Regions from separate parts of the Brevibacterium sp. GP-SGM9 genome, predicted to be linked through region 1. Evidence: predicted binding sites of a transcription regulator. Region 1 holds the regulator's gene; the other holds the start of a gene.
What was found. The regulator LexA, encoded in region 1, represses DNA repair genes until DNA is damaged. The targets are predictions, from matches to a motif close to TCGAACANNTGTTCGA.
Positions count from the first base shown of each region.

Region 2: a site for LexA is predicted at 6,531-6,546, ahead of ACH82I_RS15050 (HNH endonuclease signature motif containing protein). Genes of this name have one in related genera too.

Region 1 is NZ_CP178563.1:3,899,873-3,909,310, forward strand. Features, by position in the region: gene ACH82I_RS17480 (ATP-dependent DNA helicase) at 1-1,319, shown strand, start outside; gene lexA (transcriptional repressor LexA) at 1,381-2,136, opposite strand; gene ACH82I_RS17490 (LysM peptidoglycan-binding domain-containing protein) at 2,371-2,709, shown strand; gene ACH82I_RS17495 (histidinol-phosphate transaminase) at 2,861-4,015, shown strand; gene hisB (imidazoleglycerol-phosphate dehydratase HisB) at 4,069-4,665, shown strand; gene ACH82I_RS17505 (hypothetical protein) at 4,662-5,264, shown strand; gene hisH (imidazole glycerol phosphate synthase subunit HisH) at 5,261-5,887, shown strand; gene priA (bifunctional 1-(5-phosphoribosyl)-5-((5-phosphoribosylamino)methylideneamino)imidazole-4-carboxamide isomerase/phosphoribosylanthranilate isomerase PriA) at 5,899-6,636, shown strand; gene ACH82I_RS17520 (SseB family protein) at 6,641-7,438, shown strand; gene ACH82I_RS17525 (amidohydrolase) at 7,492-8,862, shown strand; gene ACH82I_RS17530 (AbgT family transporter) at 8,979-9,438, shown strand, end outside.
Region 2 is NZ_CP178563.1:3,344,161-3,353,598, forward strand. Features, by position in the region: gene ACH82I_RS15020 (LLM class flavin-dependent oxidoreductase) at 1-1,082, opposite strand, end outside; gene ACH82I_RS15025 (MarR family winged helix-turn-helix transcriptional regulator) at 1,212-1,664, opposite strand; gene ACH82I_RS15030 (MogA/MoaB family molybdenum cofactor biosynthesis protein) at 1,761-2,300, shown strand; gene fdhD (formate dehydrogenase accessory sulfurtransferase FdhD) at 2,306-3,193, shown strand; gene ACH82I_RS15040 (hypothetical protein) at 3,266-3,496, opposite strand; gene ACH82I_RS15045 (MFS transporter) at 3,673-5,001, shown strand; gene ACH82I_RS15050 (HNH endonuclease signature motif containing protein) at 5,081-6,475, opposite strand; gene ACH82I_RS15055 (hypothetical protein) at 8,134-8,466, shown strand; gene ACH82I_RS15060 (phytoene/squalene synthase family protein) at 8,907-9,438, shown strand, end outside.

The DNA of each region.
Region 1 (9,438 bases):
TCGTGACCAACCATGCGCTGCTGGCCATCGACGCCTTCGGGGACAACACCGTGCTGCCCGAACACGATGTCATCATCATCGACGAGGCCCACGAGCTCAAGGACCGGGTGACCAGCGCCCTGTCCGGGCAGATCAACCTCAGCATGCTCTCGGCGGCCACGAGCGCGGTGCGCAAGCACACCACCGTTCAGGACGGCGTCGTGGCACTGCTCGACTCTGCGGCTGCGGCCCTTGAACGCGCCCAATCCGGGCAGAGCGAAGGCCTCATCCTCAACCTCAGTGAGGCCATGTCGCTGGCGCTCATGCAGATCCGCGATTCGGCCAGGCAGATCATCAACGACATCGGCGGCAAGACCGAGGAAGCTGATGCGGGACGGCAGATGGCCAAGGCCCGTTGCCAGGAGATCTTCGAACTGGCCGAACGCTTCTGCGATCCGGGCAAGAACGACGTTATCTGGCTCTCACGCAGCACCTTCCGGGAGAAGGAGACGACGAACCTCGTCGTCGCACCCCTGAGCGTGGCCGGGACCATGCGTTCGGGCATCTTCGAGGAGGCGACGGTGGTGGCCACCTCGGCGACCTTGGCCCTCGGAGGCAATTTCGATGCCGTCGCGGCCTCTCTCGGACTGTTCGGCCCGGATGCGCCGAAGTGGGACGGACTCGACGTGGGGTCGCCCTTCGACTACGGCAAGCAGGGGATCCTCTACGTCGCCGCCCATCTGCCCCGTCCCGGGCGTTCGGGACTGAGCGAACAGGCTCTGGACGAGCTCGAGAAGCTGGTCAGGGCCTCGAACGGGGGAGCGCTCGGGCTCTTCTCCTCGAAGGCCGCGGCCTCGGTGGCCGCCGAGCATCTGCGGGAGAAGTTCGATTTCCCGATCCTCCTCCAAGGCGATGACGGTCTGCCCTCTCTGGTCTCCCAGTTCACCGCCGACGACCGGTCGTGCCTGTTCGGAACCATGTCACTGTGGCAAGGCGTGGACGTGCCGGGGCGGACGAACCGACTCGTCGTCATCGACCGGCTGCCCTTCCCCCGACCCGACGATCCGCTCATGCAGGCACGCGCCCGCGATGCCGACAATCGCGGAGTCAACGGGTTCATGGCCGTCAGCGCCACCCATGCGGCCCTGCGCCTGGCACAGGGGGCCGGCCGACTCATCCGATCGACGAAGGACCAGGGAGTCGTCGCGGTCCTCGACTCCCGTCTGCGCTCGGCCCGCTACGGGGGATTCCTCGTCAACTCGATGCCGCGGATGTGGCCGACGACGGATGCCGCCCTGGTCCGGAAGAGTCTGGGCCGTCTGGCGAAGCCTGCGGAGTGAATGCACGAACGCCCCCGACCGGTCACTGGTCGGGGGCGTTCGCATCGGTGTCGAGCCTCGGTCAGAGGCGGCGGACCACCGCAACGACGAGGCCCATGATCTGGGCGTAGGTGCCGTCGATCGGTTCGTAATCCTTGTTCTGTGGCAGCAGCCACTGATGTCCGGCCTTGCGCTTGAGGGTCTTCACCGTGGCCTCACCGTCAAGCAGGGCCGCGACGATCTGCCCGTTGTCGGCGGTGTGCTGCTTGCGCACCACCACCCAGTCGTCGTGGCAGATGGCGGCTTCGATCATCGAGTCGCCGACGACCTTGAGCAGGAACATCTCTCCGGAGCCGACGACCTGGGTCGGCAGGGAGAAGACATCGTCGACCTCCTGCTCGGCGAGGATCGGACCGCCCGCGGCGATCCTGCCGACGACGGGAACCTGGACGGTGTTGTTCGCCAACTCCTCGTACTTCGCGCGCTCGGCCTCTTCCTCTTCGAAGGGATTGACCACTTCGATGGCCCGCGGGCGCTTCGGGTCACGACGGACATAGCCGAGGCGTTCGAGCTGGGAGAGCTGGTGGGCCACGCTCGAGAGTGAGGCGAGTCCGGCGGCCTTGCCGATCTCGCGCATGCTCGGCGGGTAGCCGTTGGCGACGACCGCGCGTTCGATCGTCTCGAGCACGAGCCGCTGGCGTGGGGTCAGGCGGAAATCGCCCTCTCCGGTCGAGCCCTCGGGAATCGGAATGTCCTCTTCGTCGATGCGAGCGGCCGCGATCTCGCTGGCAACGTCCTCATTGCGGGGCCTGCCTCTGCCCCTCTTGTTCTGAACCATTGCTCGTTCCCCTTCGTTCTATTCCCTGCCGTTCGACCCCGTCATTCCCGGGTTGGGAAGTCTCGTGTCAGTGCCGACTGAGATGGTTCTGACAGATCAATCAACAACGCTGGTTCTCTCTCATTGTCGCATAAATGTTCGAGTTGGACTGGACATTTGTTCGATTGGCATGTTGAATAGAACAGACGTTCTACCTATTACCGGTGGAATCGTACGGAAGAAAGAGGTAATGCGATGTCTGCACAGAACCAAGAACTGCGCCTGACCACTCGTGGACGCCAGGCGGTGCGCCTGCTGAGGACGCTGATCGTCGCTGCCGTCATCATCGGCGGAGCCGTCCTCCTCGCCACCCAGTCATTCTCCGCGGCGGCCGTGGCCGAGCCCGGATCCGAGGGCGTCGGCATCGAAGCCGACGCAGTCGTCGTCGGCGAAGGCGAGTCCCTGTGGACCGTGGCCGCGAACCTCGGCATCGACCGCGATACCCGGGATGTCGTCTCCGACATCGTCGACATCAACCACCTGTCGACCCCGACGGTCCACCCCGGCCAGACTCTCGACGTCCCCGTCGAGTGAGCCCGGGCGGGACCGTCCGGCAGGGGCACTGCGGACGGTCCCGCCCATGGACGGACAGGGCGTCCGCAAGCGGTCCGGCTGAGGAATCGAACGCCGGCCCCAGAGCGGCCCCGCCTCGGCACGTCCCGAGGGCGAGCGGTAAGCTGAGCGCGTGGGAAACATCGAATCTCTGCCCGTGCGTTCGGACCTCGTCGGCCTCAAGCCCTACGGTGCTCCGCACCTCGACGTGCCGGTGCAGCTCAACGTCAATGAGAACGCCTATCCGCTCCCGGGTGAGGTCGTCGAGAGCATGCGCGCAGCCGTGGACGCGCACTTCGCCGGACTCAACCGCTATCCGGACCGCGAGTTCGACGAACTCCGCCGCCACCTCGTCACCTACCTCGACGGCGTCAACGCCCGGGCCGGCAGCTCGGTCGAGCTCGACCCGTCGATGATCTGGGCCGGCAACGGCTCCAACGAGGTTCTCTCCCACATCGTCCAAGCCTTCGGGGGACCGGGGCGGACCGTGCTCGGCTTCACCCCGAGCTACTCGATGCACCCGCTCATCACCACCGGCACGGGAGCAGCTTGGCAGAGCTTCGAACGCAAGGATGACTTCACCCTCGATGCCGAGACGGTCGCGGCCGAGGTGGCACGCGTCGACCCGGACATCGTCTTCCTCTGCACCCCGAACAACCCGACCGGCACCTCGATCGGCCTCGAGGTCATCGAGGCCGCCTACGAGAACTGCTCGGGCATCGTCATCGTCGATGAGGCCTATGCGGAGTTCTCCCGTCCGGCGAAGCTCTCGGCGATGACTCTGCTGGAAGGTCGGCCCCGCCTCGTCGTCTCACGCACCATGAGCAAGGCCTTCGCCTGCGCGGGTCTTCGCCTGGGCTATGCGATCGCCGCGCCCGAACTCATCGACGTCCTCCGACTCGTCCGCCTGCCTTACCACCTCTCCGAGATCACCCAGGTCCTCGCGTGCACAGCACTCGAGCACGCCGAGGTGCTGCTGGGCAACGTCGACCGACTCATCGACTCCCGTAATCGGATGTCGGCACACCTCGCCGAGGTCGGCTTCGACGTGCACCCGAGCGATTCGAACTTCGTGCTCTTCGGCAACATCTCCTCACCGCAGGAGCTGTGGCAGAAGCTGCTCGACCGCGGCGTCCTCATCCGCGACATCGGCATCGCCGGGCACGTCCGCGTCAACGCCGGCACCGAGGAGGAGACGGACGCATTCTTCACTGCGATCGACGAGATCCTCGTCGAGTCACCTGGCATCCTCGCCGCGGAGCCCGCGGTCGCCGCTGAGAGACAATAGGTCCACGCTCCACCGCCAACCCCGATCACAGCCGCCCCGACGAAAGGCATTTCATGAGGCAGGCCCAGCGCACCCGCACCACCTCGGAATCCTCCGTGTCCGTGTCCGTCGACCTCGACGGCACCGGCACCTCGGAGATCTCGACGAGTGTGCCCTTCTTCGACCACATGCTCACCGCGCTGTCGAAGCACTCGCTCATCGATCTGACGATCAAGTCCGAGGGCGATACGCACATCGACGTCCATCACACCGTCGAGGACACCTCGATCGTGCTCGGACAGACCCTGGCCGAGGCGCTCGGTGACAAGACCGGAATCCGCCGCTACGGTCTGGCGGCGGTCCCGTTGGACGAATCCCTGGCCCGGTGCGTCGTCGACGTCTCCGGGCGCCCCTACTTCGTCCACGAGGGCGAGCCCGAGGGCCAGCAGTACCACCTCATCGGCGGTCACTTCACCGGTTCGATGACTTCGCACTCGCTCGAATCGATCGCCTTCCACGCCGGACTCACCGTCCACCTCGACCTGCTGCGTGGCCGCGACCCGCACCATATCGTCGAGGCCCAGTTCAAGGCCTTCGCCCGCGCCCTGCGTGAGGCCGTCGAACCCGATGAGCGCAACACCTCTGTCCCCAGCACCAAGGGAGTCCTGTGAGCACGACCGTCGTTGTCACCCCGTTCGGGAAGGCCCAGCAGCTCGCCGCGGCCTGCGTGCTCTCGAACATCCAGGGCACGATCGTGCCCATCGGCGACTTCACCGGCATCGTCCTGGCCGACACCGATGTGCAGGCCGGCAACGAGGCGGCCGCCGCGATCTCGAAACTCGCCAGCAAACACGAGGTCCTCCTCCTCGTGCGCAGCGAAGAGCAGATCGACGCCGGACACTACCGCCACGGCACCCGCGAATCCGATGTGCCCGCCGGGCTGGCCCTGAAGAACCTGCCCGACGTGCTCGAGCAGCTGCTCCTCGAGATCGTGCCCGCCGAGGAGGTTGAAGGGAACATCCCCACCTCCTCGATGACGAAGCTGCAGGCCAGTGCCGCCACGATGACCCCGGGACGGGCCGCGGTGGCCCGGACCGCGCTGATCTGGATCGTCGTCGCGGTCCTCGCCGGCCTCATCACCGCCTTCGGCGTCACCGTCGGCCTCGGCGGAAACACGATGGCGTGGGTCGTCGCGGTCTTCGGCGCGATCGTCCTCGTGCTCTCCCTGTGGCGGATCAGCCGTGTGCTGACCAAGGGAGTGAAATCATGACGACGGTCGCGGTCCTCGACTACGGGGCAGGAAACGTCCGCTCCGCTGTGCGTGCGGCCGAAGCCGCCGGCGCCGAGGTCACACTCACCGCCGACCACGACATCATCGACCGTGCCGATGGACTCCTCGTCCCCGGCGTCGGAGCGTTCTCCGCGGTGATGGCCGGGCTGGCGAACGTCGACGCCATCGACCTCATCCGCGCCCGCCATGCGGCCGGTCGCCCCCTCCTGGGCATCTGCGTGGGTCTGCAGGTGTTCTTCGCCCGCGGCGTCGAACACGGTGTGCAGACCGAGGGCATCGGACTATGGCCAGGAGCCGTTACCGGCCTCGAAGCGCCCGTCGTCCCGCATATGGGCTGGTCTCAGGTCGGCCCGCCGCAGGGATCGCGGATGTTCTCCGGCATCGAGTCCGAACGCTTCTACTTCGTCCACTCCTATGCCGCCACGCAGGCCCCGGCCGGAGCGCTGGTCACCACCGCCACCCACGGCCAGGACTTCATCGCCGCCGTCGAGGACGGCACCACGTGGGCCGCCCAGTTCCACCCCGAGAAATCCGCCGAGGCGGGTGCCCGGCTGCTGCGCAACTGGCTCAACTCCTTCACTGACAACCCCGTCACCCCCTGAGAAAGGTCACAATGACTGACACTTCGAACAAGCTCGTTCTCCTTCCCGCGGTCGACGTCGCCGACGGCAAGGCCGTCCGTCTCGTGCAGGGCGAAGCCGGCACCGAAACCGACTACGGTTCGCCGATCGACGCGGCCCAGGACTTCGAGAACCGGGGAGCGGAGTGGATCCACCTCGTCGATCTCGATGCGGCCTTCGGCCGCGGTTCGAACTCCGACCTGCTCAACCAGGTCGTCAAGGCTGTCGGGATCAAGGTCGAACTCTCCGGTGGAATTCGGGACACCGAGAGCCTTGAGCGGGCCTTGGACACCGGTGCCGAGCGCGTCAACATCGGCACCGCTGCACTGGAGAACCCGGAGTGGACGGCGGAGATGATCTCCCGCTTCGGCGATCAGGTCGCCATCGGCCTCGACGTCCGCGGCACCACCCTGGCCGCCCGCGGTTGGACCAAGGACGGCGGAGATCTCTACGAAGTCCTCGCCACCCTCGAAGCCGCCGGCTGTGCCCGCTACGTGGTCACCGACGTCCGCAAGGACGGCACACTGCAGGGGCCCAATGTCGAGCTGCTGAAGTCCCTGGCCGAGAAGACCGAGAAGCCGATCGTCGCCTCGGGCGGAGTCTCGAGCCTCGATGACCTGCGCAGCCTCCGCGAGCTCGTGCCCTTCGGTGTGGACTCCGCGATCGTGGGCAAGGCCCTCTACGCCGGCAAGTTCACCCTGGAAGAAGCGCTCGACGTCGCAGGGCGGTGATGCGGTGACCTCCGATTCCGACGGTCAGGCGAACTCCGCCGAGCGCCATCCCGGTGAGCACTCCGATTCGGCCGGGCAGTCCTGGTCCGGGCGGGACCTCAAGCCCAACCCGTTCTCCGGTGACACCGGGGAGGCCGATCCCGGTCTCCTCGCCGCCCTCGAACGTGTGCGCGCCGAACCCCTGGATCCTGCCGCCCACCGAGCCGTGCTCGCCGCCCTGTCCGGGGCCCGCCTCTATGCGCCGATCGTCCCGATGGCCCTCGATCACGAGGTCAATGAGCAGGGGTTGATGGTCGACAACTCCTCGGAGATGGCGATGGTCCGCCTGCAGGCCGAGGACGGCCGCGAATGCACTCCCGGCTTCAGCGCGATCCCACCGCTGACGGCCTGGCACGCCGAGGCCAGGCCGGTGCCGATCGAAGCCGAACGTCTCGTCCTCGGCGCCATCGAAGCCGACTCCCAACTCGTCGTCCTCGACCCCGGGGCCGACTCCTCGTTCCTGCTCCGCCGGCCCGCGATGTTCGCCTTCGTCAAGGGCGAGGACTGGACCCCGTCCTGGGCCGACGCCGAGGTGGGGCGACGTCTCGCCTCCATCGCCGAGTCGTTCGGCTGGTTGGCACGGCTGGGCATCAGCCCCGGCAGCCACACGGTCAACCTCGGGGGACCGGAGTTGGGGATCCGCCTCGGCGTCGAATCCGAGGTTCCGCAGGCCGAGGTGCAGCGGTTCCAAGAGGCCGTCGCCGGCGATGAGGAACTCGTCGCGAAGATCGACTCCCTGGCCATCCGTCTGACCACAGTCTGAAATCCTGCCCGGTCGGTGCTGATATCCCGGACCGGGGACAATAGGCTCGACCCATGAGCGAAATCCGAGACCTCTCCCGACCGCAGACCCCGGACGAGTCCTACCTCGCGCACATGGAGCACGAGACGCAGGATCGGGCGGAGGCGGCACCGGCCTGGGAATCGGCCTTCACCGGTGCCCCAGCAGCCTCCACGACCGCGATCGCCGAGACCATCGATGAGCTCTCGACCGACCTGACCGGACTGCTGCGGAGAATCCACGGCCTGGCGGAGACGGCCTTCGAGGAACACGAATCGGCTGCGGCCATCGCCGAACTCCTCCGCTCGCACGGCATCGAGGTCGAGACCGGGGTGTTCGGCCTCGACACCGCGTTCAGAGCCACCACGGGTTCCGCCACCGTCACCGCCTCCGGATCCGGCACGGGCCGGACGATCGCGATCCTCGCCGAATACGACGCCCTGCCGGACATCGGCCACGGCTGCGGCCACAACCTCATCGCCACCTGCGCGGTCGGTGCCTTCCTCGCGATCGCCGCCCTCTGCGAACAGAATCCGGACGCGGTCCCCGGCAGAGTCGTCCTCCTCGGCACCCCCGCCGAAGAGGGCCACTCCGGCAAAGAGCTCATGGCCCGCGCCGGAGCCTTCGAGGACATCGACGCCGCGATCATGGTCCACGGCTACGGATACGACTGCGCCGAACAGGTGTGGTTGGGCAGACGCCTCCTCGACGTCACCTTCTCCGGAGTGCCGGCGCACGCCTCGGCGCAGCCCTTCATGGGCAGGAACGCCCTCGACGCGGCGAACCTCTTCTACCAGGGGCTGGGACTGCTGCGTCAGCAGATGCCGCCGATCTCCCGCCTCCACTCCGTCATCTCCTCCGGCGGCACCCGCCCCTCGATCATCACCGAAGACGCCCAGGTCAAGTGCTATGTGCGCTCGAAATACCCCGAGACGCTCAAGGAGCTCTCCGCCCGGGTCGAAGACGTCGCCAAGGGCGCTGCGCTGATGACCGGGACCGGCGTCGACATCGCCTGGGACGAACATGCCCCGTCCCTGCCGGTGCGCGGCAACGACGCCCTGGCCAGACGGTGGGCCCTCCACGAGACCGACCGCGGCCGCAGCCCGCTGCCCGCCCGTGTCCTCGACGAATCGATCGCGGCCTCCACAGACTTCGGCAATGTCTCCTACCGGATCCCCGGCATCCACCCGCTGCTCAAGACCGCAGACTCGGAGATCGCCCTGCACACCCGGGAGTTCGCGGCCGCCGCGATCTCCCCGGCCGCCGAGGAAGCCGCCCGCGACGGTGCCTACGGTCTCGCCTGCACCGCACTCGACTTCCTGGCCGATGACGCCCTGGCCGCCGAGGTGGTCGCCGAGTTCGAAGCGGCAGGGGGTGCCATCGACGTCCCCCACTTCTTCGACTGAGACCACCCGCCTCGGGGCCGGCCGTCCGAACCTGACCGGCCCGACCACCACCGACCGCTGACCCCATTAAACGCTGACCCCATTGACCGCTCACACAACGATCACGAGGTACCACCATGTCAACGACGACCCAGGGCAAGGTCGGCTTCGGCCAGCGCATGCTCGACGGCATCGAACGGGTAGGCAACAAACTGCCCGAACCGTTCACTCTCTTCCTCGGCCTCTTCCTCCTCACCGGAGCGGTGTCGACGGCCATGGCACTCGCCGATGTCTCAGTGTCCATTCCCGGCGGCGACGAGACCGTCGCGATCAAAGGCCTCTTCACCGGTGAAGGACTGTCGTGGCTGACGACGACGATGGGCGACAACTACATCGGCTTCCCGCCGCTGGCCACAGTGCTGCCGATCCTGCTCGCCGTGGGCGTGGCCGAGAAGTCGGGGATGCTCGCAGCCGCCGTGCGTGTGGCCTTCGGGTCGAGCCCGAGGTGGCTGCTGCCCTATGCTGTGGGCTTCGTCGGCGTGGTCGGCTCGATCATGGCCGACTCCGCGTTCATCATCATTCCGCCATTGGCCGCCC
Region 2 (9,438 bases), 560 kb from region 1:
GTCTCCAGGGTGGCGGTGTACTTCTTCACGGCCGGGATGATCTCCGAACCGATGGTCTCGATCTGCTTCATCACCCGGTCATATGGCATCCCGCCGAAGTCGATCTGGCCGAGGTAGCGCTGATGGCCGAAGACCTCGTGCTGGTGGAGGATCTTCTCGACGATCTGCTGCGGGCTGCCGATGTTGACGATGCTCGCCGGGTCGGCGCTTTGGGCGAAGAGCTGCTTGGGCATGCCCTGCCCGTTCGTGCGCTGCATCCCTTCGTTGATGTGCGGGTAGAGCCCGCGCAGCGCCTCCTGCGAAGTCGGAGCCGTGTAGAGGAACCCGGCCGTGGCGATCGGCAGGGACGCCGGATCGAAACCGGCGTGACGTGCGGCCTGACGGTAGGAATCGACGGTGGGCTTGAACGACGAGGTGGTCCCGCCGAGGTGGGCCATCACCATGGGGACGCCGGCCAGTCCCGCCTTGACCGCGCTGGCTGGCGCGCCGCCGACCGCGCGCCAGATCGGCAGCGGGTTCTGCTCGGGGCGGGGCAGGACCTCGGCGTTGTCGAGTGGAGCACGGAACTGTCCGGACCACGTCACCGATTTCTCGCGGCTGATTGTGAGGAGCAGGTCGAACTTCTCCTCGAAAAGCTCCTCGTAGTCGCGCAGATCGTAGCCGAGGAGTTCGAACAGTCCGATCCGCGAGGCGCGACCGGCGACGAGCTCGGCCCGGCCTTCGGAGAGGTGGTCGATGGTGGCGAAGTTCTCGAACACGCGCACCGGGTCCGAGGTGCTCAGGATCGTCGAGGTGCTGCCGATCCGGATCGTTGAGGTCGCCTGCGCGACCGCGCCGAGGATGACCGCGTGTGCCTGCGAGGCGAAGAACTCCTGGTGGCTCTCGCCGACGCTGAAGAAGTCGAAGCCCGCCTCCTCGGCCGCTTTCGCATAGCCGACGAATTCGCGGATGCGCTCGCCCGCGCTCACCCGGGTGCCATCGGCGGGGTTCGGCAGATGATCGCCGAGGCTGTACATCCCGAACTGCAGCCCCTTGGTGGGGTCGAATCCGACGGGATCCAGGGTGGTCGTGTTCTCGCTCAAGGTCTCTCCCATGCGCCGGAGACCGTCCCGCAGGGCCGATCTCGATTGATCATTTGCCCTGTCAACTGATGCGCGCGGAGATTTATTCCTCGCCCGCCGAGGCGGTGCTCAACCACCCGCCGAGGCGGCTCAGCCGTCTTCTTCCGCCGTGGCCCGTTCGGCGACGCTGTGGTCGTAGAGCTTCTTCATCAGTGCGTGCAGCGTCCGCTGCTCGTCCTCGTCGAGGACGTCGTCGAAGAGGGCAGACTGTTGGTGCAGCTGGGAGGGGAAGGCGCGTTCGAGGAGGGCAAGCCCCGCCTCGGTGAGGGAGATGTGCTTGGTCTTCCACGTCTGCTCGCGGGTGATGAGTCCCTCGCGTTCAAGGCGGGCGAGCATTCGGGAGATGCCGCCGCCGCTGACGGTGAGCCCCTTGGCGAGGTCGGTCTGGGTGACGGGCTGGAAGTTGCGGATGTGGGCCAGTGCCTCGAACTGGGCGACGGTGAGGCCGAACCGGCGCAGATGATCGTTCGAGAGCTGATTGCTGTTCTGGACGAAGCGGACCATCCGCAGCCAGATGAGCGTGCTCAGCGACAGATCCTCCACCGCGCCTCCTCCTCGTTTCGAGATCCCGGGTCGGACTCAGTTCGCGATCTCCGGTCGGGCTCTCAGCTTACCCACCGGGAGACGTACGATGGCATCGTGAGCACAGACAACGACAACGCCGGACTCCTCGGCGCCGGACGGTCGGCGGCGGTCATCATCGCCTCCACCTCGGCGGCCAGGGGAGAGGCGGCGGATACGACCGGTCCGATCCTCGTCGAGTGGCTGCGCGGCCGCGGCTATGACACCCCTGATGCGATCGTCGTCCGCGACGGCGAACCGGTGGGTGAGGCGCTCCGCGCGCTACTCATCGACACCCCGCCCGAGGACCGCCCTCGGATCATCGTCACCAGCGGCGGGACGGGTTTGGCGCCCGATGACCGAACCCCGGAATTCACCGCCGAGCTCCTCGAACGACAATCGCCGGGCCTCGTCTACGCAATGTGGCGCAAGGGGCTCGAATCGACCACCTCGGCGGTGATGAGCCGGGGCGTCGCCGGTGTGCGGGGACGCAGCTTCGTCATCAATTTCCCGGGCTCGAAGGGCGGAGTCAAGGACGGAATCACCGTCATCGACGACCTCCTCGAACACATCCAGACCTCGGTCGAGGACACCACCGACCATGGGCCCAGGGTCTGATCGCCATGCAGCAGCGCAGAGCCGTTCGCGCCCGAGTCCACAAGTTCGACGCCACCGGAGAGATCTCCGCCGGCCCGGATTCCCTGGCCGGGGAGGAGCCGCTCGAGATCCAGCTCGACGGCGAGCAGTTCTCCGTGACGATGCGCACCCCGGGCAACGACGTGGAGCTCGTCGCCGGATATCTGCTCTCCGAGGCGGTCGTGACTTCGATGGACGACATCGTGGAGATCGACTTCTCCGCCGGGCTCGCTCCCGACGGCTCCCGCAACTACAACGTTGCGAAGGTCCGGCTGCGGCCGGGTATGTGGAGCGCCGAGGCGGCCCCTGCCCGATCCGTCTACACCTCGTCCTCGTGTGGAATCTGCGGGACGGCGGCCATCGATGCGGTGACGAAGACCTCGGCCTATCCGCTCATTCCCGCGTCGTGCCACCTCGGCGAGGACGAGGAGTATGAGTTCCCGCCGCTGCTCTCCGCGGCCCGGATCGGCGAGCTCCCGGATCGTCTGCGGTCGCAGCAGACTGTGTTCGACAAGACCGGGGGAGTCCACGCCGCCGCTCTCTTCGCCGTCGGCGAGGACCCGAATGCTGAGCCGGAGCTGCTCATCGGTCGCGAAGATGTTGGCCGCCACAACGCGGTGGACAAGGTCATCGGCTGGGCCATGGCCAACCACGAGAAAGGCCTGCCCCTGCGCAATACAGTGCTGCAGGTCTCGGCGCGTGCCTCTTTCGAGCTCGTGCAGAAATCGGCGATGGCGGGCATCCCGCTGATGTCGGCGGTCAGCGCGCCCTCGGCGATGGCCGTCGACTACGGGCGAAGCGTCGGCGTGACAGTCATCGGCTTCAACCGCCGGGGCCGTTTCAATGCCTATTCGTATCCCGAGCGAGTGGCCTGAGCTGAGTGGCCTGACCTGAGGGGCCTCGCCCTCAAAGATCTGAGCCGGGACCAAAGCGGCAGTCTTCGGTGCTCAGATGCTCGGCAGCTTGTCGAGCATCTCCCCGAGTCGCGCACCACAGAGTCGCACGATCGCCCAGCCGATGAGCGCCGGAACGATCGTGATCGCGAACATCCACCAGGCGGCCTGGGCTTCTTCGACGAACTGGATGATGGCCACGACGATGACGATCATCGTGGCGCCGATTCCCAGTCCGAACATTGCCGCCCCGGCCATGGCGGTGACGACTCGCAGCTTCGACATGTGCCACAGACTAGCTGGCCGTGATTCTCCTGCACTCACTGTCGATGACAGTCACCGGTGGTCATCAGGCGGACTCATTCCACCGCGATTCCACCACGGAATATCATGCTGAGTTGGACCGTGAAGAGGAGTGACGGGTGGACAGCAGCGTTCGGCGGGCACCAGACACAGGACTGTTGACGGTCCTGCTGGGTGCCGTCAGCGCCGGACCGCTCCTGCTCTACGGACTCAGTGCCTCCAGCGATTCCCTCATCGTCGATCTCGGCATCACTGAAGCCCAGTTCGGTCTCTTGGCCACCGCCTGCTTCACCTGCGCCGCGATCGGCAATGCCACCTTGGGGCGCTTGGCGGACAGGCACTCAGACACTTCGCTGATGACGGCGATCTTCGCGCTCGCCGCGGCGGCTCTGCTGTTGGTCGGGATTCCTGCAGGCTTCGGAGTGCTGGTGCTTGCCGCTGCGATCTCCGGGGTGGCCCAATCGTTCACCAACGGGGTCACGAATCGGATCCTGCTCGATCGTGTTCCGGACTCGAAGCGGATCGGATGGGTGGGAATCAAACAGTCCGGCGTGCAGGTCAGCCAGTTGGTGGCGAGCGTCGTCTTTCCGCTGCTGGCCGGCATCGCCGGGTGGCGGGGTGCGTCGCTCGTGCTCGCGCTCATCCCGCTTGTCCTCATGGTGATGTCCTGGCATACCCTGCGCGTCACACCGATGCTCCCGGGAGTCGCAGAACCGTCCGTCGATGACGAGGCTGACGGCGGAGCAGAGGCTGTTGGCAGCGACGAGGCCGTGGCTGCTGGCAGCGACGAAGCTGTGGACACTGCCGAGACGACTGACGACCCCACCGAGGTGACCGATCCTTCCGCGGCGACTGGGGCTTCCTCGGCGACTGACGTCGTTGCTGAAGCTGCTTGGACCCGTTCGCCGAGGTATCCGATGATGGTGTGGGCGCTGGGGCTCTTCGGTCTACTTAACGGAATCGCGGTTCAGGCAACGAATGTCTATATGCCGCTGTTCTCCGTGCGCGAGTTGGGTTTCCCGCTTGTGCTCGGCGGTGCCACGGCGGCACTCGCCGGAGCGGTCGGCGTGGCGGCCCGCGTCGGATGGGCGAGACAGATGGCACGCGGCGCCTCAGGTCCTCACGTGCTGCTGCTCCTGGCACTCATCGCCCTTGTGGGCGCGGGAATGTTCTCCGTTGCAGGGTTGACTGGTTGGGCATGGCCACTGTGGCTTGCGGCGGCACTGCACGGAGCCTCGGCGCTCGGTGTCTCCGTGGTTCTGATGAGCGCTCTCATGCGATCAATCCCCTCGGCGTCGATGGCTTCCGCCAGCGGAATGGTCACGGCCGGCATGTTCGCTGGATTCGCCGCTGGCCCGCTGATCATGGGGCTGATCGTCAGCTCGTCTGGCGGCTTCCAGCTGGGGTGGGCTGTCGTCGGCCTGATCTATCTGCTCTGCGCGTCACTAGCCGTGGTCCTCATGCGAGCGGCCGGCAAGACTCGCTGATCCCAGTCACCGCCCAGTCTGCCATTCTCGACAGCTGTCACCACCAGCAAACGGTCGGACTGCAGACGGACTCGGGCGATCAGAATGGAGGGGGATCCGATTCCGGATCGTGCTCCCATTGGATCCGTGGCTGTGGTTTCGGGCGGTCTGGCTTGTCCACCCAAATGTGGCCGTTGATCAATTTGTGGGCGAATCGATCCGCGATGTACCGGTCGGGCTTGCGCCAGTACCCGGTGTATCTTCCTGGGCCAAGTTGCTTCATGGTCACAGGGTTGGGCCCTGGTGGAAGTTCCTTTTGAAGTCTCGTTACGTCCCAGTCCAGTGACCGCTCGAGCATCTGCCGGTGTCGTTCTGCTCGATTGTGCTCGAACCTCTCCTGCAGTGCGCGCTGTCGTGCTGCTTTTTCCTCGGCGGCCCGTCTGGCCTCCGCCCGTTCTCGAAGTGTCGATTCTCCCGGCATGAGTTCGAGGATTCTCGGAGGCGGAGGAACCTTATGTTTGGGTACTCTCCACCGTCGGGGCTTGAGGTTGCACAGTTCATTCAACTGCTGAGCTTGGGCAACATTGATCGGCTGATCCGGTGCGAAGTTTCGGGCCTTCACCCCATGACGGAACTCGTATTCGACCAGGCCCGATTCGGGCATTCGCACGGTGTACCTTTTGGCAGTCTTCAGCGCATGATGCCGTTTGCACAACGGGTGCAGGTTCCCGAATTGGGTCTTTCCACCCTTCATCGGATCGAGGTGGAAGAACGGAATGACGTGGTCGATCTCCGTATTGACGGCCCGGCGTGTGCAACCGGGGATCGTGCAGGTCGTCCACTGGGCGATGAGTGTTCTGCGGAGATCCTTGGGAATGGAGTAGCTGGTGGCTTTCGCATCGAGGGGAGTCCCGGTGGCCGGATCGGTGAGGATCCTCGTCAGGCTCGGGCTGTCGCCGGCGAGTCGGCGGGCAAGATCCGCCGGAATCGGTGATCCGTCCGGCAGTATGCCCGGCAGTTCGGACTGTCCGATCAGTGTGAGGAAGGGGACGGTTGCGACGAGACCTGCTTGGTTCCTCAGCCAATACTCGTGGGTCGGCATTTCCACCGATACCATAGTGTCGAGGCCTTCGAAACTCTGCGGAGTGGTTCCGAAGGCCGAATCGGCGCCGGCCGATGGACCGGCGGAGTCGGTGAATCCGGCCGCAGTCATGAGCCCAGAGGCGGACGTGTCTTTGGCGTCGAAGAGCGGAGTTCCTTCGTTGTCGAGGAGCGGCCGTGTATCGCTGGAGAGGATGCCTGTCGCGGGGTCGACTCGGCGAACGGTGATATTGAGCTTGGGCTGAGGGCGCAGATAGATATCGCTCATCAGCGCCTGCATGTCCCGGTCATCGACGATCTTGGTTCCGGCCGGAAGATTGAACGTGTTCACCTGGTCGGTCCTGACCGCTTTGGCCATCGCGCGGACGCGGTCGTAGCTGGCATTGATCTCCAACGCGGGCCCCCACAGTCGGATGCTGGCTGTGCCGTCCCGGTGATTGGTGACGTCGACGAAACGACGTTCGGATGCGATCTGAGAACAGTCCTCGCGCGGTTGAATCAGCTGGAGGATCTTTCGCAGTGCTCTGAGCAGCGAATCGCTGGTCACTGACGATCGACATTTGGCGAGGTAGTCGTCAAGGTGGGGGAGATTCTGGAACTGGGTATCGACGCAGAGGTACGCGACGGCTTCGACGTGTGCGGTGGCGAACTCTCCGCGCCGAGCGCGTTCGGCGAATCGCGGCAGCCCATGGATGACAGTCATCGCGGAGGTCAGCTGGCGCAGAGCCCGGACCACGGATGTTCCGAGAATGGTTGCCGCCTCAGCGACGTCTTCCGGTGCCACATTTTCACGTGACCACTCGAAGAAAGTCATGGACCTGGAGTAGTAGGGGAAGTTCGGGAGGTTCTCGGGGCTCGCTTCGGAAGACCCTTCGGACTTCCCTCCCGGGGCGCCGTCTGCACCGTTGGCGGTCTCGGCCTGCTGGGACGAGGCCTCAGTACCGGAGTCCTTGAGTGCCAGCGGAGCGCCGTAGGTGGCACTCCACGGATCGGTGTCGATACGGGTGGCCGGTCGGTCGCCGGAGACCGCCCCGGTGCTTCGGGCAGAGGCCGGCTCAGCTCCTTCGCCAGGTGCCGGCTCGGTGGCCGGTTCGGAAGCGGGCCCAGATGATTCTTTGTCCGTATTCGCAGTCGACTGGGCGATCGTTGCGAAGCGGTAGGGGGTGCCGTCTTCGGGTACCGGGGTGTCGAGTGCTTTGATCACCTCGTCCAGGACGGTTCCCGAGATCAGTTCGAGGACGAGGATGTGGGCTTGGTCTGCTGCCGTCGACGCCTTAGCCAACTCGGTGAGGCTTGAACCGATCCTGAGTGAGTAGCGGGCGGATTGAAATGGCTCCTCTGCCTTCGTGCCGGTTGAGTTGTTCTCAGCGTCTGACGAGTCATTGTCGTAGTCAACGGTTGTCTTCATGTCGTTTCACCTGCCTCTGACATCTTTGTCGGGGAAGAGTGGTGATATTTATTCGAAGAATCTAGTACATCAATGGTAACAGAATCGAACTAGATATGTAAATACCTATTTGAATAATATTTCCATTCCATGACTGCCTCTCGTTTTCCGTTGAGCATCTTTGTATATTCAGGATCGCATACGGCACTGACACGAGATTTTCGGTGTGGATCGATGGCGAGTGTGGCCGCGTTTGGCGCTGATCGGATCCGCGCTCGACCGCGCGCAGCCGGATTCGAGTTGGGCTTCTCGTCCGGATGCGTACTTTTTGTCTTCGGCGGGGTCGTCGGGCCTGGCGTTGTGGCGGATCGGTGCCGGATTCTGGGTTGCGCGGCGGTTTTCACGGGTGGGCTGCGGAACGGTTTTCATGGTGTGGGCTGCGGGTCTCGACTCCCTGGTGTTCAAGGGCGGATACGCGTTGCATAATAGAACGCATGAACGAATATGAGGTGCAGGATGTGGGGCACTCGCGTGACGAGCTGCCGACATCGGGGTCGGCTGTCGCCTCGGGGTGCCAGGGGTCGCTGAAGCGTCAGGACGCACCGAAGTGCCAGAGGCTGTCGGGCCGACAGGTGCCGTTGGAGTGCCAAGAATCTCCTGAATGGATGACGCGGTACAGGGATTTCAAGTCGCTGTGCGCAGATGTCTCGGGCGAATACATCCGCTTCTACCTCACCACCGGATGCGAGCAGATCGACTATGCGCATTCGCAGAACACCGATGGCCTGCCGAGTTACTCCTGCCGACTGACATCGACTGACGGTGCGGTGTTCACGCTGACTCTCGACGACTGGAGGTCGCGGCTGGGGGAGGTGCCCGAAGTGGTACGCACTTGGCTTGGAGACCACTCGAATCTACGCGGGTGCAAGCCGGCGAAGTCCCACTATCAGGGCGATCGGTACTGGCTCAAACGGTGGCAGCTGGCGAACCCGTGGTGATGCCGGCGCGAGGCTGCCCGTGATGTCAGGCTCGGGTTTCGTCAGGCCAGGCCCTGTCGGGCCGGGTTCCGGTGGACTGTGTGGCCGTTCTGGCTGCAGGTCGTTCCCGTCGTCTGCATGCCACGTCTGGTTGCGGGCCTCTCCAGTCGTCCGCGCGCCACTCCTGATCGCATGCCGTTCCCGATCGCACGTCATTCCCGTCGTCCGTACTCCACTCCCGATCGCATGCCGCTCCTGATCGCGAATCACCCCCGGCCGCACGCCCACCCCCGGCTGCGCGTCCACCCCGGGCTGCGCGTCCGTCCGCAGTCGCTCGACCTCCTCGGATTCGCTGAGAATATCGCCTTCGATTGCGCGCCGGGGCAGTTCGTTAGCTAAGCTAACGATATGTCTTCACGATCAGCGCACGCGACCTCGGAACCGGTCGAGGTGCTGTCGTGATGAACTCGACCGCATACGACCAGTTCAGCCGCACTGCACGGCAGGCGGCGAAAACGGTGATCGCGAACTATTCGACCTCGTTCGCCCTGGCCACACGATTCCTCGGGCCGAGCCACCGCGCCCACATCCGCAATATCTACGCGCTCGTACGCATCGCCGATGAGATCGTGGACGGACTCGCAGCCGACGCGGGTCTCACGCCCGAAGACCAGGAGCGTCTTCTCGAGAGCTTCGTGGCCGCCACGAAGACCGGACTGGAGCGAGGCATCAGCGACAACCTCATCATTCACGCGTTTGCGCAGACGGCACAGGCAGCGGGCATCACCGCGGAACTCATCGACCCCTTCTTTGACTCGATGCGCACGGACCTCGAGTCCGCGCACAAGGACTTGGAATCTCCTTCCCCAGCCACCAGAGTGCTTGCCCAGCGACCGTTTTCGCCGACCCCGTCGACTCGGCAGAACCAACCGCGTCCGCCGGTGCCACCGGGCCCACCAACCCCGCCGACCCACCCCACCCCGCCAGCTCCCA